DNA from 3 places in the Undibacterium sp. GW821-FHT07F11 genome. Region 1 is predicted to be linked to each of the others. Evidence: predicted binding sites of a transcription regulator. Region 1 holds the regulator's gene; each other region holds the start of a gene.
What was found. The regulator LexA, encoded in region 1, represses DNA repair genes until DNA is damaged. The targets are predictions, from matches to a motif close to ACTGTATNNNNATACAGT.
Positions count from the first base shown of each region.

Region 2: the regulator LexA is predicted to act here: its motif matches at 4,973-4,990, upstream of AC07OI_RS02335 (DNA polymerase Y family protein).
Region 3: the regulator LexA is predicted to act here: its motif matches at 2,359-2,376, upstream of imuA (translesion DNA synthesis-associated protein ImuA).

Region 1 covers NZ_JBWKQH010000010.1:288,113-298,303, reverse strand. The annotation lists gene lon (endopeptidase La) at 1-2,234, shown strand, start outside; gene lexA (transcriptional repressor LexA) at 2,419-3,075, opposite strand; gene rpsF (30S ribosomal protein S6) at 3,341-3,709, shown strand; gene priB (primosomal replication protein N) at 3,738-4,037, shown strand; gene rpsR (30S ribosomal protein S18) at 4,047-4,331, shown strand; gene rplI (50S ribosomal protein L9) at 4,358-4,810, shown strand; gene AC07OI_RS24480 (replicative DNA helicase) at 4,977-6,365, shown strand; gene AC07OI_RS24475 (DUF47 domain-containing protein) at 6,510-7,136, shown strand; gene AC07OI_RS24470 (inorganic phosphate transporter) at 7,210-8,220, shown strand; gene AC07OI_RS24465 (LytR/AlgR family response regulator transcription factor) at 8,308-9,066, opposite strand; gene AC07OI_RS24460 (sensor histidine kinase) at 9,085-10,191, opposite strand, start outside.
Region 2 covers NZ_JBWKQH010000001.1:549,129-559,319, forward strand. The annotation lists gene AC07OI_RS02325 (M16 family metallopeptidase) at 237-3,011, shown strand; gene AC07OI_RS02330 (HD domain-containing protein) at 3,084-3,617, shown strand; gene AC07OI_RS02335 (DNA polymerase Y family protein) at 3,651-4,808, opposite strand; gene AC07OI_RS02340 (thioredoxin family protein) at 5,096-5,566, shown strand; gene AC07OI_RS02345 (PAS domain-containing protein) at 5,591-7,924, shown strand; gene AC07OI_RS02350 (helix-turn-helix transcriptional regulator) at 7,925-8,944, opposite strand; gene AC07OI_RS02355 (GMC family oxidoreductase) at 9,075-10,191, shown strand, end outside.
Region 3 covers NZ_JBWKQH010000003.1:175,592-185,782, reverse strand. The annotation lists gene AC07OI_RS08250 (AI-2E family transporter) at 1-614, shown strand, start outside; gene AC07OI_RS08245 (winged helix-turn-helix transcriptional regulator) at 658-1,176, opposite strand; gene AC07OI_RS08240 (nuclear transport factor 2 family protein) at 1,242-1,730, shown strand; gene AC07OI_RS08235 (hypothetical protein) at 1,908-2,135, opposite strand; gene imuA (translesion DNA synthesis-associated protein ImuA) at 2,386-3,114, shown strand; gene AC07OI_RS08225 (Y-family DNA polymerase) at 3,059-4,570, shown strand; gene AC07OI_RS08220 (error-prone DNA polymerase) at 4,589-7,753, shown strand; gene AC07OI_RS08215 (ABC transporter ATP-binding protein) at 7,777-9,078, opposite strand; gene AC07OI_RS08210 (ABC transporter permease) at 9,121-10,191, opposite strand, start outside.

The DNA of each region.
Region 1 (10,191 bases):
AACCTTCAGCAGATGACATTTACGAAATTGGCTGTATTGCCAATATTCTGCAAATGCTGAAATTGCCCGACGGTACCGTCAAGGTGCTGGTCGAAGGTGCGCAGCGTGCGCGCATCAGCAAGATACATGATTCTGAATCGCATTTCTTTGCTGATCTGACACCTATCGCCGTTGACGAAGGTGATGAGTCGGAAGTAGAGGCAATGCGCCGTACTATCGTTCAGCAATTTGACCAATACGTCAAACTGAACAAAAAAATCCCTCCTGAAATCCTGGCATCCCTGTCCGGCATTGATGATGCTGGTCGCCTGGCTGATACCATCGCCGCGCACCTGCCTTTGAAACTGGAGCAAAAACAAGTCATCCTGGAAATTTTCAGTGTGGCCAAACGTCTTGAACATTTGTTGGGTCAGCTCGAAGGTGAACTTGATATCCTGCAAGTTGAAAAACGTATTCGTGGCCGCGTCAAGCGCCAGATGGAAAAATCCCAGCGCGAGTATTACCTGAACGAACAAGTCAAGGCGATACAAAAAGAGTTGGGCGAGGGTGAAGAAGGCGCTGATATTGACGAGCTGGAGAAAAAAATCCTGGCCGCCAAGATGCCTAAAGAAGCCCGCGACAAAGCACAGAATGAGTTGAAAAAACTCAAAATGATGTCGCCTATGTCGGCAGAAGCTACTGTCGTGCGTAACTACATCGACACTATCGTCAATTTGCCATGGAAGAAAAAATCCAAGGTCAACAATGATTTGACGAATGCTGAAAAAGTGCTGGAAGACGAACACTTTGGCCTCGATAAGGTCAAGGAACGCATCCTGGAATATCTTGCAGTGCAACAGCGCGTCGACAAGCTCAAAGCACCTATCCTCTGTCTGGTAGGTCCTCCGGGCGTGGGTAAAACCTCGCTGGGGCAATCCATCGCCCGCGCAACAAACCGCAAGTTTGTGCGTATGGCCCTGGGTGGTGTGCGTGATGAGGCAGAAATTCGCGGTCATCGCCGTACTTACATAGGCTCCATGCCAGGCAAGATTTTGCAAAGCTTGTCCAAGGTTGGTGTGCGTAATCCTTTGTTCCTGCTGGATGAAGTGGACAAGATGGGAGCTGACTTCCGTGGCGACCCTTCATCTGCCTTGCTGGAGGTATTGGACCCTGAACAAAATCACACTTTCTCAGATCACTATATCGAAGTCGATTTCGATTTGTCCGACGTGATGTTTGTAGCGACATCCAATTCCTACAATATCCCGCCAGCTTTGCTGGACAGGATGGAGGTTATACGTCTGTCGGGTTACACCGAAGATGAAAAAACCAGCATTGCGCAACGTTATCTGCTGCCTAAACAAATCAAGAACAATGGTTTGAAAGAAGGCGAAATCACCGTGGCTGAAAGTGCAATACGCGACATTATTCGCTATTACACCCGTGAAGCCGGTGTGCGTTCGCTGGAAAGGGAAATCTCCAAGATTTGCCGCAAGGTCGTGAAAATGCTCTTGTTGAAAAAGACCGAGAAAAAAGCCACGGTCAATTCAAAAAATCTGGATAAATACCTGGGTGTACGTCGCTATGACTTTGGCGTTGCCGTTAAAGATAACCAGATTGGTCAGGTAGTCGGTCTGGCCTGGACTGAAGTGGGTGGCGATTTGCTGACCATAGAAGCCGTAGCCATGCCAGGTAAAGGTGGTGTCATCCGCACAGGTACATTGGGCGATGTCATGAAAGAATCCATCGAAGCAGCTCGCACAGTTGTACGCAGTCGCGCCAAGCGTCTGGGTATCAAGGCGGATGTGTTCGAGAAGAGCGACATCCATATCCACGTACCGGAAGGTGCAACACCGAAAGATGGTCCATCTGCCGGTATCGCCATGACGACTGCTTTGGTGTCAGTGTTTACTGGCATTCCAGTCCGTGCTGATGTTGCCATGACAGGTGAGATCACCTTGCGTGGTGAAGTATTGCCTATCGGTGGCTTGAAAGAGAAATTGCTGGCTGCTCACCGTGGTGGCATCAAGACAGTCTTGATACCTGAGGAAAATGCCAAGGATCTGGCTGAGATCCCGGATAATGTCAAAAACAAACTGGAAATCATCCCGGTCAGGTGGATAGACAAAGTCCTGGAAATCGCGCTGGAAACACAACCTGTTCCTTTGGTAGATGAGCCGGTACCAGTGGCTGCAGCGACACCTGCCACGGCACCAACTGAAACGCCTGCGGATACTACCGTGGTCAAGCACTAAATTGTTGGGCAATAAGTTGTCGAGCGCTAAATCTGTTGCTCTGAAATAAAAAACGTCCGGATATCCGGACGTTTTTTTTATGGTAGTTGCTTATCAGAACTTGCCAGTGGGCAGGTATTAATAAGTTTGAGATGCTGCCCGGGCATGATGCAAATGAGAGGGCTGAATCACACCCGGGCTGATCTCAAACCCAGTTGCGCATGAGGCCAACAGCCAGACCTTCCAGCGCGAAATCTTCTTCAGTATCGCCAATCTTGATGACGGGGTAGTCCGGGTTTTCAGGCATCAGTTCTATCAGATTGCCAGTTTTCTTATAGCGCTTGACGGTCACATCATCACCGAGGCGGGCGACAACGATCTGGCCATTGCGTGCACTGTCGGCTTTTTTGACTGCCAGCAAGTCTCCATCAAGTATGCCAGCATCGCGCATGGACATGCCCCGCACCTTCAGCAAAAAGTCTGGCTTGGCAGAGAACAGGGCCGGATCTACGTTGTAAGTGGATTCTATATGTTCACTGGCTAGTATCGGCGAGCCGGCGGCAACGCGCCCAACCAGTGGCAGGGCCAGTTGCAATAGGGCGGGGTGAGGCAGTGCCAGTTGCTTGCCTGTGATATGGCTGGACAACTCAGATTCCAGCAGTCGTATGCCACGTGAAGTGCCCGCGGCAATTTCTATGACGCCTTTGCGTGCCAGGGCTTGCAGATGTTCTTCTGCAGCATTGGTTGAACGGAATCCCAATTCTGTCGCAATCTCGGCACGGGTAGGGGGAAAGCCCGTGTTTTGGATGGCGTCTTTAATCAGGTTCAGGATTTGCTCCTGGCGAGCGGTGAGTTTAAGCATGGCGTTTTCTAGTGTTAAGGTGCTGTATATACAAGCAGTCTGTATTTTTATACAGTAGAGCTGAATATGCAAGTCAAAATGCCTTCGATTAAGCATAAATGTGAAAAAAATACCGCACTTACTCAAAAGAACGGACTGAAAAATTGCCTAAGTCACTGATCCAATTGATCAATATGAAAAACTGGGTTATTATTGTCGGCTTTCCTCTTCCCGCACTCGTCTTGACGCCGAGGCGGGCTATTTTTATTGTCCACAAGGAGAATATATGCGTCATTATGAAATCGTATTTATCGTACATCCAGATCAGAGCGAGCAAGTTCCTGCAATGATCGAGCGCTACAAGGCAAGTGTTGTAGCCCGTGGTGGTCAAATCCACCGCGTTGAAGACTGGGGCCGTCGTCAATTGGCTTACATGATTCAAAAACTGGCAAAAGCACACTATGTTTGCTTGAACATCGAATGCGATGCTGAAACTCTGCTCGAGTTGGAAACAGCATTCAAATTCAATGATGCTGTCTTGCGTCACCTGACAGTCAAATTGAAAAAAGCAGAAACAACACCTTCTCCTATGATGAAAGCTGTTCAGAAAGAAGATGCTGCAAAAGCGCAACGTGTTGAAGCGCCTGCTGCTTAATAATTGACAAAGGTCGCGTAAAAAAATAGTGAATCAGCTGAAGCTCGTAGCCCGGATTGTGGAAAAAAGCGCATTGCGTTACACCCCGGCCGGTATCCCGATAGCTTCTGCTACCTTGATGCATAGTTCAGAAACTCGTGAGGCGAACACGGTTCGGCAGGTCGAGTTTGAGATTTCTGCGATGGCTGCTGGTGAAATATCCCAGCGTTTTGCAGAAATTGCCCTGGAACAGACCATGGAATTCACCGGTTTTTTAGCGCGCAAAAATCGCAATAGCAAAAGTCTCGTTTTTCATATCACTGAATTCGGGACACATTTACTAGATTAGGAGCCAAAAATGGCATTCGGTAAAAAATTCGACAAAAGCAAATTGAAGCAAAAGCGCCAACAACAAAACCCTTTGTTCAAGCGCAAAAAATTCTGCCGCTTCACAGCAGCACATGTAGAAAAAGTTGACTACAAAGACATCGACACACTGAAAGATTTCGTGCAAGAAAACGGCAAAATCATGCCAGCACGTTTGACCGGTACAAAAGCGCTGTATCAACGTCAAGTTGACACTGCAATCAAACGTGCACGTTACCTCGCGTTGCTGCCATACACTGATTTGCACACAGCGTAATTGACGACAAGGTAAAGGAGAAAAATATGCAAGTTATTCTGTTGGATAAAGTCGTTAATCTCGGCAATCTGGGTGATGTAGTTCGCGTTAAAGACGGCTATGCACGTAACTTTTTGATTCCACAACGTATGGCTCGTCGTGCTACGACAGCTGCAGTTGCTGAATTCGAAGCAAAACGCGCTGAACTGGAAAAAGCAGCAGCAGCCAAATTGGCAGCAGCTCAAGCTCAAGGCGAAAAACTGTCCGGTCTGACCGTACAAATCACACAAAAATCTGGTGTTGATGGTCGTTTGTTTGGTTCCGTCACTAATGCTGATATTTCTGAAGCCCTGACTAAACAAGGTTTCGCAGTAGAAAAAGCACAAGTACGTTTGCCACAAGGTCCGTTGAAGATCGCTGGCGAGCACAGTGTTTCTGTTGCTTTGCACACTGACGTTGTTGTTGACGTTAATGTTGCAGTGGTAGGTGAACACGCTTAATTTGCTTTTTGCAAATTGCTGGAAAAAGCCGGGGAGACCCGGCTTTTTTCATGTTTGAGAGAAATTTTTCACTATTTATCCGTTTGTCACAAACTTGTCACAAACTCGCCAACTTCTCGTACTTTGAACGCTCTGGTCATTTGATTTAACGGTTATAATGCGCGCCATGAAAGCTGGTTCTGATCCTCAAATTGACGCTTTACGCGTTCCCCCTCATTCCATAGAAGCAGAGCAATCTGTTCTGGGTGGCCTATTGCTGGATAACGCAGCCTGGGACCGTATTGCCGATTTTATTGGTGAAGAAGATTTCTATCGTTATGACCACAGGATTATTTTCCAGTGCATGGTCAAACTGATCAATAGCTCTCGTCCAGCCGACGTTATCACCGTTTTTGAGGCGCTGACCAGTACGGGTAAGGCAGAAGATGCCGGTGGCCTGACATATCTGAATGCCCTCGCACAAAATACTCCTTCAGCTGCCAACATCCGTCGCTACGCAGAAATCGTCCGTGACCGTGGCGTATTGCGCAAACTGATTACCGTTGCAGATGAAATCTCCGGAAATGCCTTTAACCCCCAGGGTAAAGAAGTCAAGCAAATGCTGGACGAGGCTGAATCCAAGATTTTTGCGATTGCCGAAGAGGGTGCCCGTGGTGCCCAGGGTTTCCAGGCTATTCAGCCCTTGCTGACGCAAGTGGTTGAGCGCATTGATGAGCTGTATAACCGCGATAATCAAAATGATATTACCGGCGTGCCTACCGGTTTTGCTGATCTGGACAAAATGACTTCGGGCTTGCAGCCTGGTGATCTGGTCATTGTTGCAGGTCGTCCATCCATGGGTAAGACAGCCTTCTCACTGAACATCGGTGAGAACGTCGCCATAGACAGCGGCTTGCCAGTTGCCGTGTTCTCCATGGAGATGGGTGGCGCCCAACTGGCGATGCGTATGCTGGGTTCGGTAGGGCGTCTGGATCAAAGCCGTCTGCGCGTTGGTAAGCTGACCGATGAAGACTGGCCGCGCCTGACACATGCCATTCAAAAGATGAATGAAGCGCAACTGTATATTGATGAAACGCCAGCGTTGAGTTCGATAGAATTGCGCGCGCGCTCCCGTCGTCTGGCACGTCAATGCGGCAAGCTGGGCCTGGTGATTGTCGATTACTTGCAATTGATGTCAGCCAACTCTGCCGGTGAAAACCGTGCGACCGAGATTTCCGAGATTTCCCGAAATCTGAAGGGCCTGGCAAAAGAACTGCATTGTCCTGTGATTGCCTTGTCCCAGTTGAACCGCTCTCTGGAGCAAAGACCGAATAAACGTCCCGTCATGTCTGACTTGCGCGAATCTGGTGCGATTGAACAGGATGCCGACGTCATCATGTTTATTTATCGTGATCAGGTGTATAACCCGGATTCTCCCGACAAGGGCACGGCAGAAATCATTATTGGTAAGCAGCGTAATGGTCCTATTGGCAGTGTCCGTCTGACTTTCCTGGGCGAATATACCAAGTTTGACAACTATGTTGGTTCCCTGTCGATTTACGGTGATAGTGAATAATTTCAAAGCAAAATGCTGGTGTTGGTGGGTAGACGCAAAGTAGTAAATCAAGACTTAAAAAGTAGAACAGTGTTGCCAGGCATGCTTGATTGCATGCGCTTGCCTGGACAATTCTAGAAATCTTATATTTTCAGTGAGAATAAAATGTTTGGACGCTTGATGCCCACCGAGGGCAAATTTTTTGAACTCTTCAATCAACATGCAGAGTTATGTGTCAAAGGTTCCAAGGAAATGGTTGCCTTGATGACGAACTTTGATGATCTGGAGATCCGTGTTCACGCGATAGAGAGCATAGAAAAGCAGGCAGATACTGTTACCTACAATACGATAGAGTTGTTGCACAAAACTTTCATCACACCTCTGGACCGAGATGACATCCATAAACTGATTACGCGTATGGATGATATTCTGGATCTGCTCGAAGATGCCGGTCAGACTATTTCCCTGTACGATATCCGCGAAATTACGCCAGAAGCCAAACGCCTGGCAGAACTCTGCCTGGGTTGTGCTGAAAAAGTGAAAGCAGCCGTCGCCTTGTTGCACAACATGGATAATTCCCGTGAAATCCTGGCGCTGTGCGAAGAAATCGATCGCCTGGAATCGGATGCGGATCACGTCATGCGCGCTGCTATGTCCAAACTGTTCCGCGATGAACCTGATGTCCGCAATCTCATCAAACTCAAAGCGATTTACGAAATACTGGAAACAGTAACGGATCGTTGTGAAGATGTTGCCAATATCATAGAAGGCATTATTGTTGAGAACGCTTAAGCGTCTGACTCTTTTATTTTGACGCCTAACAGTTCTCTGTCAATGCAGAGAGCGAACAAGGGAATTCACTTTTATGCAATCCTTTCATATGAGCCTGTACGTCATCATCTTATTGGTGGTACTGGCATTGTTATTCGATTTCATGAACGGCTTCCATGATGCCGCGAATGCGATCGCAACCGTTGTTTCAACAGGGGTTTTGAAACCCAGCCAGGCGGTAGCCATGGCGGCTTTATTCAATGTATTTGCTTTTTTTGTTTTTAACCTGTCTGTCGCCAAAACCATAGGCAAGGGCACCATTGATCCTGTTATCGTTGATCACTATGTCATCTTCGGTGCCCTGGTCGGAGCGATATTCTGGAATCTGGTGACCTGGTATTTCGGTATTCCGTCTTCATCTTCACACGCCTTGATCGGTGGTTTGATTGGTGCTGCTGTAGCTAAAGAAGGTACTGGTGCCCTGATTGCTGCCGGTCTTTACAAGATCATATTGTTTATCGTCTTGTCGCCATTGCTGGGGTTTTTCCTTGGTTCTGTAATGATGCTGATCGTATCCTGGTTGTTTGTTAAATCGACGCCAAGGAAAGTGGATAAATGGTTCCGCCGTTTGCAATTGGTGTCAGCTTCGGTATTCAGTCTGGGTCACGGTGGTAATGATGCGCAAAAGACCATGGGTATTATCTGGATGCTGTTGATCGCCGCTGGTTATTCCAGTGAGGCTGATAAAGGCCCACCAGGATGGGTGGTGTATTCCTGTTATGCTGCGATTGGTCTGGGTACTTTGTTTGGTGGCTGGCGTATTGTTAAAACCATGGGTCAAAAAATTACCAAACTCAAGCCTGTCGGCGGGTTTTGTGCTGAAACTGGTGGTGCTATCACCTTGATCATGGCGACAGTATTGGGCATTCCTGTATCGACAACGCACACTATTACAGGTGCAATTGTTGGCGTGGGCTCAGCGCAAAAAATGTCTGCGGTGCGTTGGGGTGTTGCTGGCAATATTGTATGGGCCTGGATTTTGACCATACCAGCTTCTGCTTTTGTGGCCGCTATAGCCTGGTGGATAGGCAAGCATATTTTGTAATTCCAGTCAGCCATCGCTTTAAGAAAAAGCGCCTCAGTTGAACAAACTGAGGCGCTTTTTTATTGGGGTAGGCTGCTGAGATGGAGCTTACATTTGTTTGAACAAATGTACAAAACTGCGACTGACTTCGAGTTTTTCTGTCAGTCCCTTGATTTGCACCAGATGGCGACCGCGCAGGTCGCGCACCACGCCTGAGATAGCCTTGGCGTTCACCAGAGTGGATCTGTGAATTTGCCAGAACAGAGCAGGGTCCAGTTCCTCTGCCAGATCACGCACAGGTTTGCGTATCAAGGCTTCATAAGTGGCGGTTTGCACCCTCGTATATTTCTCGTCAGACTGGAAGAATAGAATTTCTTCCACCGGTATAAGGCGTAACTCCTGCCCTATGGAAGCCTGTATCCATTGCAAGTAGTCGGGCTTGGGGGCTATACCCATTTGCTTGGCCAGTTGCGAGAGCATGGTACTCATGTCGTTGGGCTGGCTCTGGGCTGTTAACCTGGCCTTGAGCCTTTCGACCGTACGCGTGAGCCTCTCTACATCGGCAGGCTTGAGGACATAATCAACTGCGCCATGATCAAAAGCCTGTATGGCATATTGATCATAGGCAGTGATGAAGACGATATGTGCCTTGTTGCCTATATCCTTGGCCGCTTCCAGACCCGTTTTGACCGGCATGCGTATGTCGAGGAAGGCCAAATCTGGTTTATGTGTTTCTACCAGGGCGACGGCTTCTTCACCATTCTTTGCTTCATCCAGGATTTCCAGCTCGGGCCAGACTTGTTCCAGGCGCGACTTTAACTGGTCGCGCATCAGTCTTTCATCATCGGCAATTATGGCAGTAGGCATGGTCAGCGTAATTGAAATCTAGTTGGCTAATTCGTAAGGGATTTCTATAGTAACGCAAACTCCGCTAGGTTGATTAGGGGTAATGATCATTTGTCCCTTTTCTTTATAAATCAATTTCAGACGTTCGCGTATATTTTGTAAACCCAGTCCAGTACCGTTGCTGGGCATGGCACCAAATCCCAGGCCATCATCGCTGACAGAGACGCGCAACTTGTTATGCGCCACCTCTGCACGGAAGTGTATGGTGCCGCCTTCTGCCTTGCATTCCAGTCCATGCTTGATCGCATTCTCGACCAGGGACTGCAACATCATCGGCGGGAAAGAGGCACTGCGCAAGCCTTCCGGCATGATGAAGTCGACATTCAATCTTTCTTCCATGCGCATTTTCAACAATTCCAGATAAGACTTGATCATATCCGCTTCGCGTCCCAGATTGGTGATGCTGGCATTTTCACGCATTTGCGGCAACACCGCACGCAAATAAGCGATCAGACTGCGCTGCATGGCAGCAGCACGTGGTGGGTCGGTTTCTATCAAATACTCAACTGAAGCCAGGGTGTTGAACAGGAAGTGTGGTTCCACCTGTGCCTGCATCATTTGCATCTGTGCTTCGCTGACCTGGCGTAACAGGGATTCACGCTCAGCTGCCATACCTGCTTCCTTGGCTTTTTCTTCGGCGCGTACTTTGCCACTCATCAAGGCTTTCATGCCAAACAAACCAAATACCAGCAAGACCACGAAATTGGCGAACCATTTGGAAGATGTGCGCTTGTAGCTGCGTACCTCTTCATCAGCGGCATCGGCAACAGCATTATTGATTTCTTCGCTAATTTCCTTGGCTATTTCTGCAGGCAGTTTGATGTGTATATCATCTCTTTCTGAGATAGATGGCGGACTCGGTGGCGCAGGCGGTGCTGGTGGCGTGCTTGCACCAGAAGAGTTCGGCACAGGTGGTACTGGCGGAGCCGGTGGAGCAACACCGTCATCTCTACGAATGTGGACGCCGTTCTCATCAATCTCTATCTGCTTGCCCTTGCCATCGATATTGTTTTTACGGATATGCAGACCAGTATTGTCTATTTCTATACTGGTGTCGCCATCAGTGATTTTGCTGGCTTTCTTTGA
Region 2 (10,191 bases), on a different contig from region 1:
TCTTTCCGATCTTCCTTCTCCCATTCTCGTTTCTTCCCATCGTTAGCATCTTTGCACGTTCTGGTTGCTTTTCTTGATATATTTGTACTAAGCTAGCCCGCTTTAGTTGACCAGAAGTTGAACCAGACTTCATCTTTACTGGTCTGAGCCCCAGCTCGTCCGTGACTTGTCGCGGCTGCACTGCTGACTAATTTGTCTTCATTACTTTGTATTTATTAATCCATAAAGGTCGCTACATGAAATCATCGCGCATGCAACTCAGCAGCTTGAGTCTGTCCCTGGCATTGGCTTTTACTACTCTGGTGCATATACCGCCAGCCATCGCGGCTGAGAATGCAGCGGTGGCTAAAACCGCCCTGCCTGCCGGTGTGCAGTTCGTGCGCCAGGTCGAGGGTATAGATGAATACCAGTTGGCGAATGGCATGCGCGTCTTGCTGGTACAAGATGCCAGCAAACCGACGACGACTGTTAACATTACTTACCGGGTCGGCTCGCGTCATGAGAATTATGGCGAAACCGGCATGGCGCATTTGCTCGAGCATCTGATGTTCAAGGGTAGCAAGGCCCATCCGCGCCTGTGGGAAGAAATGTCACAGCGCGGCGTGCAATTCAATGGCACAACCTGGCTCGACCGCACCAATTACTATGAAACCTTTGCCGCCAAGCCTGAAACCCTGACCTGGGCCATCAGCATGGAAGCTGACCGCATGGTCAATTCCCGCATCTCTGGCGAAGACTTGAAGACAGAGTTCTCCGTCGTGCGCAATGAAATGGAAAAGAATGAGAATTCCGGTGTCGGCATCCTCATACAACGCATCATGTCCAGTGCCCATCAATGGCATAACTATGGCAAAGACACCATAGGCGCGCGCACTGACGTGGAAAACGTCAACATCCCGCACCTGCAAGCTTTCTGGCGTAAATACTACCAGCCTGACAATGCCACCCTGATCGTGGCCGGTGCCTTTGATGCCAAACAGGCTCTGCAACTGATCGCCACCCAGTTTGGCAAAATCCCCAAGCCCAAGCGTGCGCTGGAACCTACGTATACATTAGATCCTGTGCAAGATGGCGAGCGTGATGTCATCGTGCGCCGTGTCGGTGATTCGCAAGCCATCGCGGCCCTGTATCACACCGTGCCTGCTGCCCACCCTGATTACGCCGCGACTGAAGCGCTGGCCCTGATCCTCGGTGATACACCGAATGGCCGCCTGTACAAGGCCCTGGTTGAAACCAAGAAAACTGCCGATGTTTTCCCATGGGCGGCGAATCTGGAAGAACCTGGCTTTTTGATGCTGGGGGCAAACTTGCGCACCGAGCAAAACCTGCCGGAAGCCAAGAAGATATTACTGGACACCATAGAAGGCTTTGACAAGGCCCCGGTGACGGAAGCAGAACTCGCGCGTGCCAAGGCCAAGCTGGATTCGGATATCGCCCAGGTTTTCAATGATCCAGAAAAATTTGCCGTGTCCCTGTCTGAAAGCATAGCCTCAGGCGACTGGCGTTTGTTCTTCCTGTTCCGCGACCGCGTCAAGGCACTCAAGGTGGAAGATGTACAGCGCGTCGCTACTACCTGGCTAAAATCCAGCAACCGTACAGCAGGCAGCTTTATCCCTACTGAAAAACCAGACCGTACACCGGCCCCAGCCAAGGTCGCCGTGGATGAACAAATCAAGCAATTCAAACCTGGCGTGGCCATCGCCCAGGCAGAGAATTTTGTCGCCTCGGCTGATAATATCGACAAACGTACCGTGACTGGTGCGCTCAGCAATGGCATGAAGTATGCGCTGTTGCCCAAGACCACACGCGGCAATACCGTTGTGCTGTCCATGCATATCAATCTGGGTGATGAGAACAGTCTGAAAGGCAAAGCCGGAGCCGCCGAGCTGGCTGCCGCCATGCTCAGCCGTGGCACAGAAAAACTCAGTCACCAGCAATTTACTGAAGAACTGGACAAGCTCAAGGCCAAGTTGCAGATCAATGGCAATGTGACTTCTGCCAATATCCAGGTAGAAACCATACGCGATAATCTGCCACGCGTATTGGAACTGGTGCGCGATGCCCTGCGCCAACCGGCTTTCAATGAAGCCGAATTCACTCAATTGCTGAACTCGCAACTGGCACAACTGGAAGAATCGCGCAAGGAACCACAATCCGTTGCCATCGACGCGGGCAAAAAAGCCCTGAATACCTGGACCGCAGATGATCCACGCTACTATCGCGGTATCGATGAGCAGATAGCTTATTTAAAAATCGCCAAACTGGCTGAGGTCAAGGCTTTCTGGAAAGAGTTCTACGGCGCCAACCAGGCAAACCAGGCGCAAATTGCCGTGGTTGGTGAGTTTGATGCCAACAAGCTGAAAACGGAATTGCAAGCTGCCTTTGGCGACTGGAATGCCCAGCAAAAATTCAGCCGTGTTGCCAAGCCTTACCATGCTACCAAAGCGGATGACAAACAAATCATCACACCGGACAAGGCCAATGCCTTCTTCTACGCTGGCATGCAACTGCCGCTGGGTATCAAGCATCCTGATTATCCTGCCCTGGTGATGGGCAACTACCTGCTGGGTGGCAGCGCCAACTCACGCATATTGAACCGCATCCGTCAAAAAGATGGTGTCAGCTATGGTGGCGGCTCGGGTTTCAATGCATCTCCTCTGGACGAAGTCGCCAGCTTTTCCATAGGCGCGATTTATGCGCCGCAAAACCGTAGCAAACTGGAAACCGGCATACGAGAAGAAATCACCCGCGCACTGACTGAGGGTTTCACAGCTGCTGAACTGGAAGACGGCAAGAAAAGCCTGATCCAGCAATACCAGCTGGAACGCAGCCAGGACGCGGTGCTGGCATCGACACTGGCAACCAACCTCTACCTGGGCCGCAATATGCAATACCGTGCTGAAGTAGAGAAAAAAATCCAGGCACTGACCGTGGCACAAGTAAAAGAAGCCATGGCCAAACACCTGGGCTATGAAAAAACCGTGCGCGTGTTTGCGGGTGACTTCAAGTAAATAACGTTACAAGGAAGGGCTTGCACACAAAGCTGTGCAAGCCCTTTTTATTTGGTTTTCTGATTGCTCACTATGATTACCACGACCACTGAAGCTTACCAACTGCTGTTGCAACTTGGCGCATCAGAACGCCTGCTTACCCATGTCAGATTGGTTGGCGAAGCGGCTGAAATGCTGATCGTCAGGCTTGAAGAGATGGGCTTGCAGTTCGATGTGAATCTGATACGTCTTGGTGCCGCCATCCATGACGCGGGAAAAATCCTGCACCCCAATGAACTGGATGGCCCTGGTTCCTTGCATGAGCCTGCTGGTGAAAAAATGCTGCTGGACCATGGCGTACAAAAGACCATCGCCCGGTGCTGCGTCACCCATGCACAATGGCAGGGAGATGGCCTGAGCCTGGAAGAATTAACTGTCGCCACAGCAGACAAGTTATGGAAGGGCAAACGCGAGGCCGAGCTGGAATTAAAACTCATCCACACCATCGCACAGCAAAAGCAAGTTGATCATTGGGATATCTTTACTTCACTGGACGATCTATTTGAAAGAATTGCCGCTGGGGGCAGCGAAAGACTGGAACGTAGCAGGTATGTAACTGGCTCTTAAAATTGCCTGGCCCTGAATTACTCTTCCCAAATATCAAGGATCATCAAACAGCATGCCCTGGCTGACCTGACGCTCGTTGCTGACATCTGCCTCTCTCATCAGGGCGCTGGCCCTGACACCCAGCAAGCGAAACCGGTTTTCCAGTGCCACTCTGCGCAGGCATTCTCCGGCAGCCCTGCGTATGATGGCTGGGTCAGCCGTTGCGACAGGAATGGTAATGTCGCGTGTCGATATGCGGAAATCCGTGTAACGTATCTTGATGCCCACAGTTTTGCAACGGTAACCCTTGACGGTTAAATCCCTTGCCAGACGAGTGCAGAGATCAGTGAAAATGTCGGTCAATACCGCCCTGTCGTGAACTGCATGCAAGTCGCGGTCAAATGTGGTCTCCCTGCTGATCACCTTGGGTTCTGACTCTGTAGAAATCTCCCTGTCATCAATGCCACGTGCAGTGTTATACAGCCAACCGGCATAATTGCTGCCGAAGGTATTTTGCAGCAGCCCTAAATCTGCATTTGCCAGCTCGCCCACTGTGTTGATACCCAGGCTTGCCAGGCGCTCGGTTGATTTTGGGCCTATCCCATTCACTTTTTTTACTGGCAGCGGCCATATACGGGTTGGCACGTCTTCCATCTCCAGGATGGTCAGACCATCAGGTTTATCCAGATCAGACCCGATTTTTGCCAGCAGCTTATTGGGGGCAACACAAATGGAGCAGGTAAGACCCGTTGCCTCGGAGACAGCCTGTTTCAAACTGCCTGCCAGGGCGCGCGTTTCTTGCGGATGGTCGGTCAGGTCGATATAGATTTCATCTATGCCGCGATTTTCAATTTTGGGGGCAATCTTGCCCACTGCTTCTTTAAAAAGACGCGAGTAATGGCGATAGGAGTCAAAATCGGTGGGAAGCAAAAAAACATCGGGGGCCAGCTTCGCCGCCTTCATGATGCCCATCGCGGAGAATATGCCAAGTGCCCGCGCTGCATAGGTCGAAGTGGTCGCGACACCACGCCCGACATAGTCCTTTATCCGTGAAAATTCATGTGTGCCATCGCCTTTTGGAATCGGGCGATGTGAAGAGCCGCCACCTATAAGCACTGCCTGCCCCCGCAGTTCTGGATAGCGCAAGAGTTCAACAGATGCATAAAAAGCATCCATGTCCAGATGAGCAATCCTACGTGGTTTATTATTCATGGCAATCAACCAGCACTTTGCAATAAATCATGATTCGCTTGATGCATCTCATCATCGCATGCCGCCAGGGTAGCAAGCTGGATAAACATTTTCAAAAACTGACCCACTTAAAGGAATAAGATTAAAAGCTGGAATAAGCTATTTTATCCTGAATCCGGGAAATAACTGAATATACATACAGCAAAATAAAGTTTACGCAAAACAAGGAATTACAGCAACATGCTGTTTAAGCTAAGATAGACTCATCCTGCATCTCTTGCTTTTTTCCTGAATTCCCTGATGGATCAATGATGAAAAAACTGCTTTCCCTGATTTTTGCTCTCAGCCTGGCATGCGTTATCAACCCGGCCAGCGCCACGGCACCCCAGGCTTATGATGAAACTGCCGATGCCCAAGCGGCAATCAACAAGGCTCTGGTGGAAGCTAAAAAAACAGATAAAAAAGTCCTGGTCATCTTTGGTGCCAACTGGTGCAAGGATTGTCTGGAACTCGACAAATCCATGCATGGCAAGAACGAACCTCTGCTCGCCACCAAGTTCATCACAGTAAAAGTGAATGTAGGCCAATTTGATAAAAACAAGGAGCTGGTGGATTTCTATGGCAATCCTACCAAGAAAGGCATCCCTGCGGCAGTCTTGCTGAGACCGGACAACAGTGTGCTGTTCGCTTCCAAAGGTGGCGAGCTATCGAATGCACGCAAGATGAGCGAGCAAGGCGTCTTCGATTTTTTTGACGAAATCACCGCGCTGTACCGCTGACCAGCATGAAAAAGATCTCCGGGCATGTCTGAATTACCTGCAATGCCAGCCAATCAAACACCGTGTGAAACGGAGCTGGAAATATTGCAGCGCAGTCATGCCCTGTTATCCAATTTCTCACGCTGCCTGCCAGGCATGTTTTACCAATTCCGGCGCTACCCTGATGCCCGTTTTTGCCTGCCTTATGCCAGTGATGCCGTAGAAACTTTTTTTGGCGTCAAGGCAGAACAATTACGTGAAGATGCCAGCTTCATGTTTGCCAAAATCCATCCCGATGATCTGCCAAAAATGATCGCGGCAGTGCGCAAATCCTTTGCCGAGCTCAGCCCCTGGCATCAGGAATACCGCATCATTTCTACCGGACAGCCAGACCGCTGGGTAGTCGGTGACGCCACCCCTGAACAACTGCCGGATGGCAGTGTGCTCTGGCATGGCTTTCTCAGTGACAATACCGAACGCAAACTGACCGAGCAAAGATTGCTGGCTGCTGAACGCCAGCGCAGCCTGGTCATGAAGGCCTCGAACCAGGGTCTGTATGACATCAATCTGCAAACTGGCGAAGGCAGCTTCAGCCCTGAATATTTGCAGATGCTGGGTTACGAACCTGGTGACTTTGGTCACCCCCAGCAATTCTGGGATTATTTTTGGGGCACGGGTGTCCACCCTGATGATGTGGTAAACCTGAAGCGCGCCTATAAGGCTCATGCAGCGGCACAAGGTGGCGCAGATTACCATGCCGAATTCAGGCAAAAAAACAAGACCGATGAATGGCGCTGGATCATGTCACTCGGCAGTATTGTCGAGTGGGATAGCAAGGGCAAGCCTTTGCGCATGGTTGGTACCCATATCGATATCACCGAGCGCAAGCAAACCGAGGAAATGCTGAGGCACAATCAGGAACTGCTCAAGTCCAACAAGAACCGCTACAAGGAACTGGCCAGGGAACTGGAGATCCTGATCACCAATGCGCCGGTAGGTATCATGTTTGTCAGCGATGGTGTCATCGTCAGGGCTAACAAGGCACTGGCAGAATTATGCCGCTTCCCCAATGCCCAGGCCATGATAGGGGTGAAGACCAGCTTTCTGTATCAAGGGCCGGACGATTATGAGGCGTTCAGTGCCAAAGTTGCACCTGGCCTGCAGGCCGATGAACTGGTCGGGCTGGAATGGCAGTTACGCCGATTTAATGGTGAGTCTTTTACCGGCCGCGTGGCCGGACGCGCCTTGCCAACAGAAAGCTATGTGCGCGGTGCTGTCTGGATGATAGAAGATGTGACCGAGCAGAGAACGACGCTGGATGCCTTGCGCACCAGTGAACAACGCCTGCAAAGATTGATGAATTCCAGCCTGATCGGGATTATTCAGGGCAATGAAGCAGGCCAGATACTGGATGTGAATGATGTGTTTACCCAGTTCAGCGGCTATGACCGCGACTATCTGCTGACCCGCGATAATTTGTGGGACACCCTGTTATCACCGCAGGATTTGAAGATTTGCCAGCAAGCCTATAGAGACCTGATACAGACCGGCACCACCGCACCTTTCGAGATCATGTTATTGCAAGGCGGGAATATAGGCCTGCCTATTCTGGTCGGCCTCAGCCATCTCGAAAATTCAGAACGCGGATGGGTTGCGTTTGCCATGGATATCAGCGACAGGTTGCGCATGAACCGCTTGAAGACGGAATTTATTTCCGTCGTCAGCCATGAGTTGCGTACCCCGCTGACTTCGATACGTGGTTCGCTGAGTTTGCTGGAATCCGGCGTCAGCGGCGTATTGCCCAAGCAGGCTGAGCACTTGATACGCATCGCCCACAACAACAGCAAACGCCTGATCACCCTGGTCAACGATATTCTGGACATGGACAAACTGGCCAGCGGCAAGATGATCTTCCGCTCAGAAGCACTGGATCTGGTGGCGCTGGTACAGAATGCGCTGGAGTTGCATATGTCGTATGCCAGCTCGCTCAAGGTCAGCCTGGTACTTGACCATCATCCACAACAAGCCTGGATACTGGCCGACCATGACAGGCTCATGCAGGTGATGGCAAACTTGATTTCCAATGCGGCCAAATTCTCGCGTGAAGGTGAAACTGTTTTATTGCGCGTGTTTGGCAAAGGCCCGCGGTATCGTGTCGAAGTCAGGGACAGGGGCGTAGGCATAGCACCAGAATTCCAGGAACACTTGTTTGAACCATTTACCCAGGCCGACGGCACGGATACACGACAAAAGGGCGGCACAGGTCTGGGCTTATCCATCACCAAGGCCATGCTGGAAAAAATGCATGGGCAAATCGGTTTTGTCAGCACGCCGGGTCAGGGTTCGACTTTCTGGTTTGAATTTGATGTGTATCGCTGACTAGACAAAATATTGCAGTCTGAATTCTGAAGGTGTCAGATTCACCGCCCGTTTGAATGCGCGGCGAAAACTGCGGCTGTCTGAATAATGTAATTGGGCAGCGATATCATCCAGACTCATGTTGGTCGTGCGTAAATAATGCCTGGCTTTTTCCATGCGCAGGCTTTCGGCAATTTGAAAGTAAGAACAACCTTCGCGCACCAGCAAGCGGTGCAGGGAGCGTTCACTGATGCCCAGTGCCTGTGCCAGTTCTGGCACGCTGCGGTAATCACATTGCAGGCTGACCAGTTTGTGCAAGAGGCTTTGCCTGCCCGTCAAACCGACTGACGCCAATTCTGCATCACAGCGCATTTTGCTGCTGGCTGCCAGGTCGGGATCGGGGTTGATCAATAAGGTATTGAGTGCGCTGTTATTGACGATGATGCAGCTGACATCGGCACCATAGACGACAGGGCAACCAAAAAAATCTTCGGCCACAGACCGCCTGGCCTGCCGGTTGCCACGCAACTCCACCCTTTCGATTTGCAGGGCAGCACCACACAGGGCACGGCTGACATTGATGGCGGTTGCCAGGTGATCTGCATCAAGAAAATCCTGCAGCTCAACATCATCAAACAGAGGGCGGGCTGTCAGCACCGATGTGCGTTCCCCGGGTTCCAGCTGCAATTGCACCATGGCACCGGCGATCAACTGGTATTCCAGACCAAAATGCATGGCATCTGACAATGTTGCCTGCGCCAGCATGCCGCTCGCCATCGCACCCAGTGCAGGCAGGGACTTGCGTGCACCGGACAATATCCCAAGGTCTGCGCCGCCGTGATAACGCGCCTGCAACAAACTTTCCCTTGCTTGTAGGTAGCTGATACGCACATCTTCAGGTGGGCAGCCATCTGCATTCAGGCTCAATGCCGGGAACATATCCTGCAGATGCCAGTCACGCTCGCGGCCTATCGCCAGCAAACCCGAGAAGGGGTGAGCCGGGAATACTGCATCCTGTACTGAGAGCACTTTGTTGTTCATCTGCGCATTCGCTGCAAGGTGGCAGGATTTGTCCTTACGTTCTGGAGTCTGAAGATTTAATATCCTAAGCTACACCGGAACATAGAATTCGGCAATACTGTAAAAACCAATAATATTAAAGAGACAATATATGACAACAACTGTACCCGACTACATCGTCGTGGGTGGCGGTTCCGGCGCTTGTGCCGTTGCTGGCCGTCTGACGGAAGACCCTGCTCTGCACGTGACCATACTCGAATCTGGTGGCAAGGGCGACAGCTGGGTGGTGAATACGCCGGCGGGTGTGGTCGCCATGTTGCCGACCAAACTGAATAACTGGGCATTTGAAACCGTGCCGCAACCCGGCCTGAATGGCAGGCGCGGTTATCAGCCTCGCGGCAAGATGCTGGGTGGCTCGTCGGGTATCAATGCCATGGTGTATATCCGCGGTCACAGGCAGGATTACGATCAATGGGCGGCTCTCGGCAATACAGGCTGGTCTTTTAATGAAGTCTTGCCCTACTTCAAGAAGTCAGAAAACAACGAGACCCATGGCGGCCATTATCATGGTCAGTCTGGTCCCTTGCATGTCAGTGAATTGCGTAGCGACAATCCCTACCAGCAAATTTATCTGGAAGCGGCCCGTCAGGCTGGCTTTAATATCAATACCGATTTCAACGGCGAAGAGCAGGAAGGTGTGGGCATCTACCAGGTCACCCAGCACAATGGCGAACGCTGGACAGCAGCACGCGGCTACCTGCATCCGCATATGGGTAAGCGCAATAATCTGCAGGTGGAAACCGGCTGCCATGTAACGCGCATATTGTTTGAAGGCAAACGCGCCATCGGTGTTGAATACAGACAAGGCGGACAGTTGAAAACCCTGAAAGCAGGCAAGGAAGTTTTATTGGCAGCAGGTGCTTTCCAGACCCCGCAATTGCTGATGCTGTCTGGTGTGGGTGATGGTAAGGCCTTGCAGGCCATGGGTATACCGGTAGTACACGACTTGCCTGGCGTAGGCCAGAATTTGCAAGACCATCCTGACTTTGTTTTCAAATACCGTGCCAAGAGCCTTGATCTGCTGGGTGTATCCGCTGGTGGCAGCCTGCGTATGGTGAAAGAGTTCAGGCGTTATCAAAAGCAGCGGCGTGGCTTGCTGACTTCAAATGGTGCTGAAGGCGGCGGCTTCCTGAAGACCGATCCTGGTCTGAGCGCACCCGACATACAACTGCATTTTGTGCTGGCCATGCTGGACGACCATGCACGCA
Region 3 (10,191 bases), on a different contig from region 1:
ACGTACGTGGGCAGGTTCTCACTTGTGCGATGATGACGGTCTTCCTCTTTATTCTGCTTACTGCCTGTGGCGTGCCGAATGCAATAGCAATTGCGGCGTTTGGTGGTATCGTGGACGTGCTCCCCTTTGTTGGTATCTTCCTCACCATGATACCTGCGGTGTTGGCTGCCCTGGCTGTCGGTGGTGTTGCCGCGACCGTAGTTTTCGTGCTGTTACTTTGCTATGAGGAATTTGAAAGCCGGATATTAATCCCCGTCGTCTATGGACGTGCGCTACGTTTGCCCTCTTCCATAGTGCTGTTCGCATTGATTGCAGGTGGTTCGCTGTATGGTATTGGAGGTGCACTGCTCGCGTTGCCGGTTGCGGCGACCTTGCTTATGCTGGTTGATGAGTTGAAAGTAGAATTGCCGGGTGAAAGTTTGCAACCCAGGGATTTGGCCGTACAAAGGGATGACATCGTCGGCGAGGCTGAATATCTGCGACGCACAGATGGCATGCCGGCGGAAGCAGCGGCAGGAATCGCGCTAGAAATTTCTGGCGATAGAAAACTCAGCGAAGAAGATAAAACAATGAAAGATTCAGTTCCGGCTGAGAATACGGTTGAAAATACTTAAGCTGGCGTAAATTGTTCGTCCTTGACTTGATGCCACACTATTTTTATTGACCCTTCTTAGGATATTTGGGCTGGCTCAACACTTGCCCCATTAATGCCGTACCTGGTGTTTCCCTGCCACCTGGGCCTGCTTCGAATCGTATGTTTTCAAGCTGCAATTCTTCTTTGCACACAGCACATGCTGGTATGGCGCTGGTGATATGGCCACAGTGTTGATGACGTACGAGTAAAGGCTGCTGTCCTTCTGCTGTGCGCCATTTATCTCCCCAGGCAGTCAGAGCCAGTAATACTGGATACAAATCCCGTCCTTGCTGAGTAAGGCTATACCGCCATACACGCTTGTCCTGTTCATCGGTCCTGCGCTCAACGATGCCCTGCTCCATCATTTTTTTCAGTCGGGCTGTCAGAATATTGGATGCTACACCAAGATTGCGCTGAATATCATCAAAGCGCTCAAAACCCAGAAACAGATCGCGCAAAATCAGGAGTGACCACCACTCACCAATGACTTCCAGCGTGCGGGCAATCGAACAGGAAAAATCAGAAAAAGAGCTTCGCTCCATAATTTAGCTTGCTTGATGCAAGTTAACTGTTTACATTACTTGCATTATGCCAGTGAAAGTTAGCCATGTATGCTTATATCGTTGAGAATAAATTTCGCAAAACCTTTGCCGCTATCAACGCAGGCGATGTCAGTCTGATGCTTGATAGTCTGGCCACTGATTTTGCATATCGCTTTGAAGGAGATTCACCAATTTCTGGCTTACGTAATTCACGCGCATCCATGGCTTTGTGGTGGGAGCGCTTATTCCGCCTGTTCCCTGGCTTGCACTTTGAAGTAAAAGAAGTTGCTGTCATCGGACCACCGTGGGATACCCGTATCCATGCCGTGTTGGATTTTATTGTGCCGCACCAGCCAGATGGTCCCTACAAGAATATAGTGATGCAATTCATGCGCATGAGCTGGGGAAAGATCACCTACATCCATACACTGGAGGATACTCAGCGTTGCGGGCGTTATCTGGCATGGAGTGCCGCACAGGGATGTGACGAAGCATTGGCATCCCCTATTACTGATCAGTCCTGGCCTGGCCCCGGCCCTTTCCTGCGAGCTTAGAACTTGCACTTGGATATCAAGTGCTCAAATGCATATTTGCCAAAACCCTATCCCTCACAGAACCGGACTTGCTTGCAGCAAGCAAGTCCGTCCAATGTGATGGATATATTTGCTACCAAGAGTTATTCGTTCAATTGCGAGATGGTTTTACTAGCTCGCTTGAGCATGGCTCATTGTCTACCAATTAGCTTTGGACAAAATAATCAGCCATTTGCGGAACATCAGTATTTCCAGGTGCCCGGCCTGTATGCCTGTACTGCAATCGAGTACAGGATTTACATAATAAGAGCGCTGCCTGAAGTCGCGGCAAACAAAAATTTCACGGCGCCCCAGACGCATCAAAAATGATGTTGGGGCAAATTGCAGGCTGAAGCGTGTATCAAAGGACTGTTCGAGGTTTGCCATAATCAATCTCCATATCGGTTGGTATGTGATAGAAGAACGTTCATCAAAACAGCCATGCGTTCATCCATGAAGCGAACTTTAACATAAAACACTGTATGTGCGATCAGTATTGTGTGGCACTGTGGTTTTCTTATCTTCATACACTCTCTGCACAATCTCTTATCCCAGTCACGTAAGTCCAGCACATAAAATAAACTTTGAAGTCTTTCGCCATATTACATATACTGTATATTTAATCAGTATATGTAATATGGCCCACGTTTCCTCACTTCCTCCTGAACGCATACACCCTGCATTGTGGCGTGCATCGCAGCTGGCGCGTGGTCAGGGTGGCTATCTGCCTAGTGGTTATGCTGAGCTCAATAACGAATTGCCAGGTAATGGCTGGCCGCAAGGGCAATTAACCGAGATTTTGCTGCCGCAGGTTGGCACTGCCGAACTCAGCTTGCTTAAGCCTGCCTTAAGTCAGCTTGATGGGCGCCCCATTGTTTTGTTGACGCCGCCTTATATACCGCAAGCATTGGCTTTTGCATGCACAGGTTTGCAATCATCGCAGTTGATATGGATACACTGCCAGAAGCATGTAGATGCCCTGTGGGCAGCAGAGCAGGTGCTGCGCAATAGCAGTTGTGGCGCGCTGTTGTTCTGGACATCCAGCATCCGTAGTGAAGCTTTGCGTCGTTTGCATCTGGCAGCACAAAGCTCGGAGACTTTATTCTTTTTGATGCGTGACATGCGGGCGGCACATCAAGCCTCTCCTGCCCCCTTGCGATTGAGTGTGCAAACCAGCCAATATGGTCTGGAACTAGGCATCCTCAAGCGCCGTGGCAGCCAGCGCGATGCGCCGCTGGCATTGCATGTCCCTGATCATCCTTATTTGTATGCCTATGCTCATCCATGCAAAGAAAAACTTGCGACAAACTATGGCAACCTGCCCTCCACTGTGGATAGCCGTTCACCTGCCTTTACTCCAGCTTGAGGTGTTTGTTACGCCCTTGTTTGCTCAGCAAGAGACGCAAGTCAGTGTGATTCTTCATCAAGGCCGGGTGACATCCATGTCTGAATCTGCCGATCAGGCTGGCATACGTCTGGGCATGCGCGCAGGGGGTGTGCAGATGCTGTCTGCCGATGCTGATTACTATCAGCGTGACCATAATAAAGAAAAGCTGGCGCTGCAGGCAGTGGCAACTGCGCTGCTGCAATACTCACCACAAGTCTGTCTGGCAGAAGACGATTGCATACTGGTTGATATCAGTGCCAGCCTGAGCCTGTTTGGTGGTATACGCGCTTTGCGTAAACGCGTGCAAGAAAGCATGCGCATTCTGGGCTATACAGCTACAACTGGCATTGCTCCCGTTGCCAGGGCTGCGTGGTTATTGGCCAAGCAGGCATCGCGCAAACTACCCAGAGGACAGCATGTTTTTAAACTGCAAAGATTGAGCCAGCGTCTGGACAGGCTACCAGTCAAGTTACTTACTGCAGCTGAGCCTTTGACTGAATTATTGCAGGGCATAGCCTGCTATAGCCTGCGGGATTTGCGGCAATTACCCCGCCCTGGCCTGCAGAGGCGTTGCGGCAAAGCTTTACTCATAGAGCTGGATCAAGCTTATGGTGAGCAAGCCGAAGTACACGAATGGTATCTGGCGGCACCAGAATTCAAAGTCAAAATGGAGTTGCCAGACCGTATAGAGCTTGCAGAATCACTTCTTATTTTTGCCCGCAGTCTGCTGGCCCAGTTACTGGGATGGCTGGCAGCACAGCAACTGGCAGTTACGCATATACACATGGAGTTATTGCATGAACGTGGCCGTCAGGCCATCCCACCGACCATGTTTGACCTGCAACTGGCACAAGCATGCTGGCAAGAGTCGCATCTGCTGAGTTTGTTTAAAGAGAAACTCAGCCAGCTCAAACTACATAGTGCCGTCATCGGCATGCTGCTGGAGGTAAAACAGACTATCTTGCGCGAAGCACAAAGCTATACCTTGTTCCCCGAACCTGGTGGACAAGCAAATGAACATAAGCGCTTGCTTGAACTCCTGGTCGCCCGTCTGGGCGAAGATAATGTCTTGCAGCCAGCACCACAAGCAGACCATAGGGCTGATATTGCAAATCACTGGATTTCTGTCATCAAGAAAGCTCCGCCACCTTGCCCTGCTCACGCTTTGGCAGCTTATGCCTTGCGCCCTAACTGGTTGCTACCGCAGCCGCTGGCGCTGGACATCCACGAGCATCGCCCTTATTACGGCTCAGAACTCAAACTTGTTTCTCCGGCTGAGCGTATAGAAGCAGGCTGGTGGAATGAGCAGATACAAACCCGGGATTACTACATCGCTGTCGATAAGCGCCATGTGCGTTACTGGATTTATCGCGAGCGCGCCAATGATCCCGACAGTGAAGAACCTGTCTGGTTCTTGCACGGCATTTTTGGATAGTATTTTGGATAGATCAGCATGAATACCTTCCTGCCCGAATATGCCGAATTATTTTGCATGAGCAATTTCAGCTTCCTGCATGGCGCATCACATTCAGAAGAACTGGTGGCGCGTGCGATTAAACTGGATTATCGCGCCCTGGCCATTACCGATGAATGCTCCTTTGCTGGCTTGGCAAGAGCATATACAGCAGCAAAAAATACCGGCTTGCATCTCATCGTCGGCGCCCACTTCAGACTGGAAGATGTAGAAGCACCTGAAAATAATGTGCATCTGATTGCTCTTGCACAAAATCGTGAAGGCTATGGCAATTTATCTGAAATAATCACTCTTGGCAGATGCCGGGCAACCAAGGGTAGTTACTTATTGACGCCCAAAGATTTCGTCACGCCACCGCCAGGTTTGGAACACTTGTCTGGCTTGCCAGATTGTCTGTTGATACTGGTGCCAATCTACCCTGCAGAAAGTGAACTACTACTGAAACAAGCGAAATGGTTGAAGCAAAACTTCCCTGACCGCGCCTGGATAGGTTTGAATTTGCTAATGCAAATTGCAGATGAATATCAAAAACAACAAGTTGATGCGGTAGCTGAGATTGTGCAATTACCCGTCGTTGCAATTGGCCAGGTCACCATGCATGTCAGGTCTCGCAAGCCCTTGCAGGATACGATGACTGCCATACGCCTGTGCCAGCCCATCACTGAATGTGGTTACACGCTGGCGATGAATGCAGAGCAGCACCTGCGTTCGCGTTTAAGGTTAGCGACGATTTATCCGCTGCATACTCTGGCCGAAACAGTGAAAATCGCAGAGCTGTGCAGTTTTTCATTGAATGAATTGCGCTATGAGTATCCGCACGAATTGGTACCCAAAGGGTATACGCCTGCCAGTTATTTAAAGCTTCAGGTCTATAAAGGAGCTGATCTACGCTATCCGCAAGGTTTGCCTTTATCTGTCACACATAAAATAGAACATGAACTACTTCTGATTAATGAACTCGCTTATGAGCCTTATTTTTTAACGGTATTCGATATCGTTAAGTTTGCAAGAGAAAAAAGGATACTTTGCCAGGGGCGCGGCTCGGCAGCCAATTCTGTCGTTTGTTATTGCCTGCATATTACCGAAGTCAATCCAGAGACACATACCCTGTTGTTTGAGCGCTTCCTGTCCAAGGAGAGAGGTGAACCGCCCGACATCGATGTCGATTTTGAACATCAGCGTCGCGAAGAAGTCATGCAGTATATTTATGAAAAATATGGACGTGACCGTGCTGCCATAGCTGCTGCTGTACACACTTACCACCCGCGCGGCGCCTTGCGTGATGTGGGAAAAGCCCTGGGCGTAGACCTGGCCATTGTTGATGCCGTGGCAAAATCACATCGCTGGTTTGATAGCAAGCAAGAATTATTCAAGCGATTCACTGAATGCGGCCTGGACATCAATTCTCCTATCGCACAGCAATGGGCCTTGTTGACAGGTAAATTACTGCGTTTCCCGCGTCATCTATCTCAGCACAGCGGTGGCTTTGTCATTGCGCGCGGCAAATTATCCAGGCTGGTGCCGATAGAAAATGCAGCGATGGAAAAGCGTAATGTGATTCAATGGGATAAGGATGATCTTGAATCCCTGGGCCTGCTCAAGGTTGATGTGCTGGCCCTTGGCATGCTGTCGGCATTGCGACGGGCTTTTGATTTGATGGCAAGCTTGCCAGGCAAACCTAAGCGCATGCAGGATGTGCCACGAGAAGATTCGCTAACCTATGACATGATCTGCAAGGCAGATACCATAGGTGTGTTCCAGATAGAATCCCGGGCGCAGATGAGCATGTTGCTACGCTTGAGGCCCAGAGAATTCTATGATCTGGTGATACAAATTGCCATTGTGCGGCCCGGCCCTATACAAGGCGGTATGGTGCACCCTTATTTACAAAGACGTCAGGGCAAGCAACCTGTAGAAATGCACAAAAACCCGGGTATGCGGGCAGCGTTGCAACGCACTCTAGGGATACCTATTTTCCAGGAGCAGGTCATGCAAATCGCTATGCATGCGGCAGACTTTACGGCAGGAGAAGCGGATGGTTTGCGCCGTGCAATGGCAGCCTGGAAACGGAAAGGCGGCCTGGAAGGCTATGAAACCAGGATAGTAGAAAGCATGGTCAAGAATGGTTATGAGCGTGATTTTGCACAAGGTATCTATGAGCAAATGAAGGGATTTGGTGATTATGGCTTCCCTGAAAGCCATTCAGCCAGCTTCGCCATCCTCGCATACTTCAGTAGCTGGATCAAACGTCATGAGCCTGCGGTGTTTTTATGCTCGCTATTGAATTCTCAGCCTTTAGGTTTTTATTCACCTTCGCAATTGATACAGGATGCCCGTCGCCATGATGTGCAAGTCAGTGCGATTGATGTGACTTGTAGTGACTGGGACTCTTCACTTGAGACAGAGACGAAACTCAATAGATTTACCGAAACCATGCAACCTGCCGTGCGTATGGGCTTCTCCCTGTTGTATGGCATGTCCGAGGATGCCGCCTTACGTATCATGGCCGCGCGCCAGCAGCAGGCTTTTATTGATGTGCATGATCTGGCAAAGCGCGCGCAGTTAAGCCAGCATGATTTGCATGTGCTGGCTGCCGGCAATGCCTTGTCGGCATTGGCTGGACATAGAAGACAAGCACTGTGGCAGGCAGTAGGTGCAATGCCAGATAAGGATTTGTTGCGTGTTACCAGCATACAGGAGAAGGTGCCACAACTGAAAGCCCCTTCAGAAGCACAGGAGATTTATAGTGATTACCACGCGACAGGATTCAGTCTGCAGCGCCATCCTCTTGCTTTGCTGCGACCACAATTGCTGGCCAAACGTTTCTTGCCAGCAGAAATGCTGAATACATTTCAGCAAGGACAATTTGCGCGCGGCTGTGGCCTGGTCACGGTAAGACAAAGACCGCAGACGGCCAAGGGCGTCATCTTCATCACCATAGAAGATGAAACTGGTCCGGTGAATGTGATTATCTGGCCAAATGTGCTGGAAAAACAGCGTAGTGAAGTCTTGAGTGCACCACTACTGGGCGTATATGGCATCTGGCAATGCGAAGCCGAAGTCAGGCATCTGGTCGCCAAACGCCTGGTGGATATGTCGCATCTCCTGGGGCAACTGGAAGTGGGCAGCAGGAATTTTTGTTAAGCTCCCCTGCCCTATATATATATTTACTCCTGGTTATCGTCAGGTAAAGTCAGGCGACCGGTGTGATAATCATATTCATAAACCTCGCCATAGCGCCCCCATTCTATGGCGACTTCGAGTACGCGTTTTGCTTCGTCAGACTTCAAAAACTCTTCCAGCAAATCTATCAGCGGTTGTTCAGACAGGCTGCCACTCGCTTCCGATTCCAGATTACGGCGTATATGTGCTGCCAATGGAACATGGGTCAGCAATTGCTGGCCAAACAATTCCTGCTTTTGCGCCTGCTCTACTTCTACATATTTTTTACCCAGCGGCGTCAACATGATGTCGCCTTTTTCCAGCACGGCGAAGCCCAACAGGCTTAAGGCCTCATAAGTCGGGAATAATTCTTCATCCGACAATTCAGCCTCTTCTGCCAGTTGCGGCAAATCGGCACGGCCATTGAATGGGGCTTCTGCCAACAAATCGAGAATACCTTCGATGCGGCTAACATCCGTCTCAGGCAAGCGATAGCCCAGGTGGCGCGTATTGGGCGTATCTGCCGCAGCCTCATGCGTCGCGCGCATGGTCATCAAGCCATATACTTCATCAATCAAGGCACGGACTTCAAGCGAATCCACATCACGCGGCCTGGGCAGGTCTATCTTGATTTCGCATCTGACCGAGCCCGGGTCACTGGATAAAATAATGATGCGGTCTGCCATCATGACGGCTTCTTCAATATTATGAGAAACGATGAGAATACCCTTGGTGGATATGCGGTCATCTTCCCACAGCTCCAACATGTCATTACGCAGGGTTTCACCTGTCAACACATCCAGGGCAGAAAAAGCTTCATCCATGAGCAGCACATCAGGATTGGTAACCAGTGCCCTGGCTATACCCACACGCTGTTTCATGCCACCAGAAAGTTCACGTGGCAAGGCGCCACCAAAACCAGCCAGGCCTATCAATTCAAGAACTGCATCGGCTCTTTGCTCCCGCTCTGCTGCTGGCACACCCTGAGCTTCGAGCCCCAGTTCCACATTCTGTTGCACAGTCAGCCACGGGAATAAGGCAAAGGACTGGAACACCATGGCTATACCAGCTACTGGCCCACCGATGGTCTTGTCACGATAAGCCACTTTGCCTGCATCAGCCGGTATCAAACCAGCCATGATGCGCAGTAAAGTAGATTTACCTGAGCCAGATTTACCCAGCAAAGCGACGATTTCGCCATCTTTGAGTTGAAAATCAACCTTGTCCAGTATCAGGCGCGATTTACCATCTGCTGCTTTAAAGGATTTTGCGACCTGATTCAGATCGAGTAATAAATTTTGAGTCATCTTGAATTCCTTGATGAATGATCCAGGCGTAAGCGCTATGGCTCAACGCAGATGGTCTTCGGCCAGCAAATACAATTTGCGCCATAAAAAACGGTTCAGCAGCATAACGAATATGCACATCACGCCTATGCCTAAAGCGATACGGTGAAAGTCCCCAGTCTCCGTCATTTGCTTGATATAACTCCCCAAGCCATCAGCCACCAATGTGGTTTTACCCCAGGTAACATACTCAGCCACGATACTCGCATTCCATGAGCCACCACTGGCAGTGATTGCGCCTGTGATATAGCTGGGGAAAACTGCAGGCAAGTACACCCGTTTCCATTTCAGCCAGCCTTTCAAACCCAGGTTGTCTGCAGCGAGCCGCAGTTCATTAGGGATAGTGGCAGCACCAGCCACGACATTGAACAGGATGTACCACTGTGTGCCAAACACCATCAAGGGGCTGAGCCAGATATTCGGCGTCAATTTGAATGTCACCATGGCAAATACCACCAGGGGAAACATCAGATTCACAGGAAACGCCGCCAGAAATTGCGCCATCGCCTGCACTTTTTGGGAATACTGGGGGCGCAAACCTATCCAGACTGCCACCGGCACCCAGAACAAGGAAGCCAGGGCAATCAGCAACATGACACGCACCAGGGTAATCAAGCCCAAGCCCAGTACATGCGCCACTTCAGCCCAGCCCACCACACTGTGTATGAAAATGAACAGGCTGTACATGGCAAAAACAGATGCCAGCAACAAAACTGTATCCAGGACTTTAGGCCAGGCCGGATGGGTAAAGCGCTGATTTACCTGCACAGTCGTACCATCACCTTGCACACTAAACCATGACAAGCCGCGCCCAAGGAAAAGCCAGAACCTGGTTATCCAGGCACGGAACAAACGGCTGTTACGCATCCAGTCCAGCAACCATGATTGCTGTGCTGTGTCACCTTGGGTTTCTTCAAAGCGGAACTTGTCAGCCCATGCCAGTAACGGGCGGAAAAATAATTGGTCATACAACAAAATACCGATGAGCATGGCCGCAATCGCCCAGGTGATGGCCATACCATCCCTGGCTTCAATCGCTACCGCAATATAGGAGCCTATGCCTGGCAATTTAAT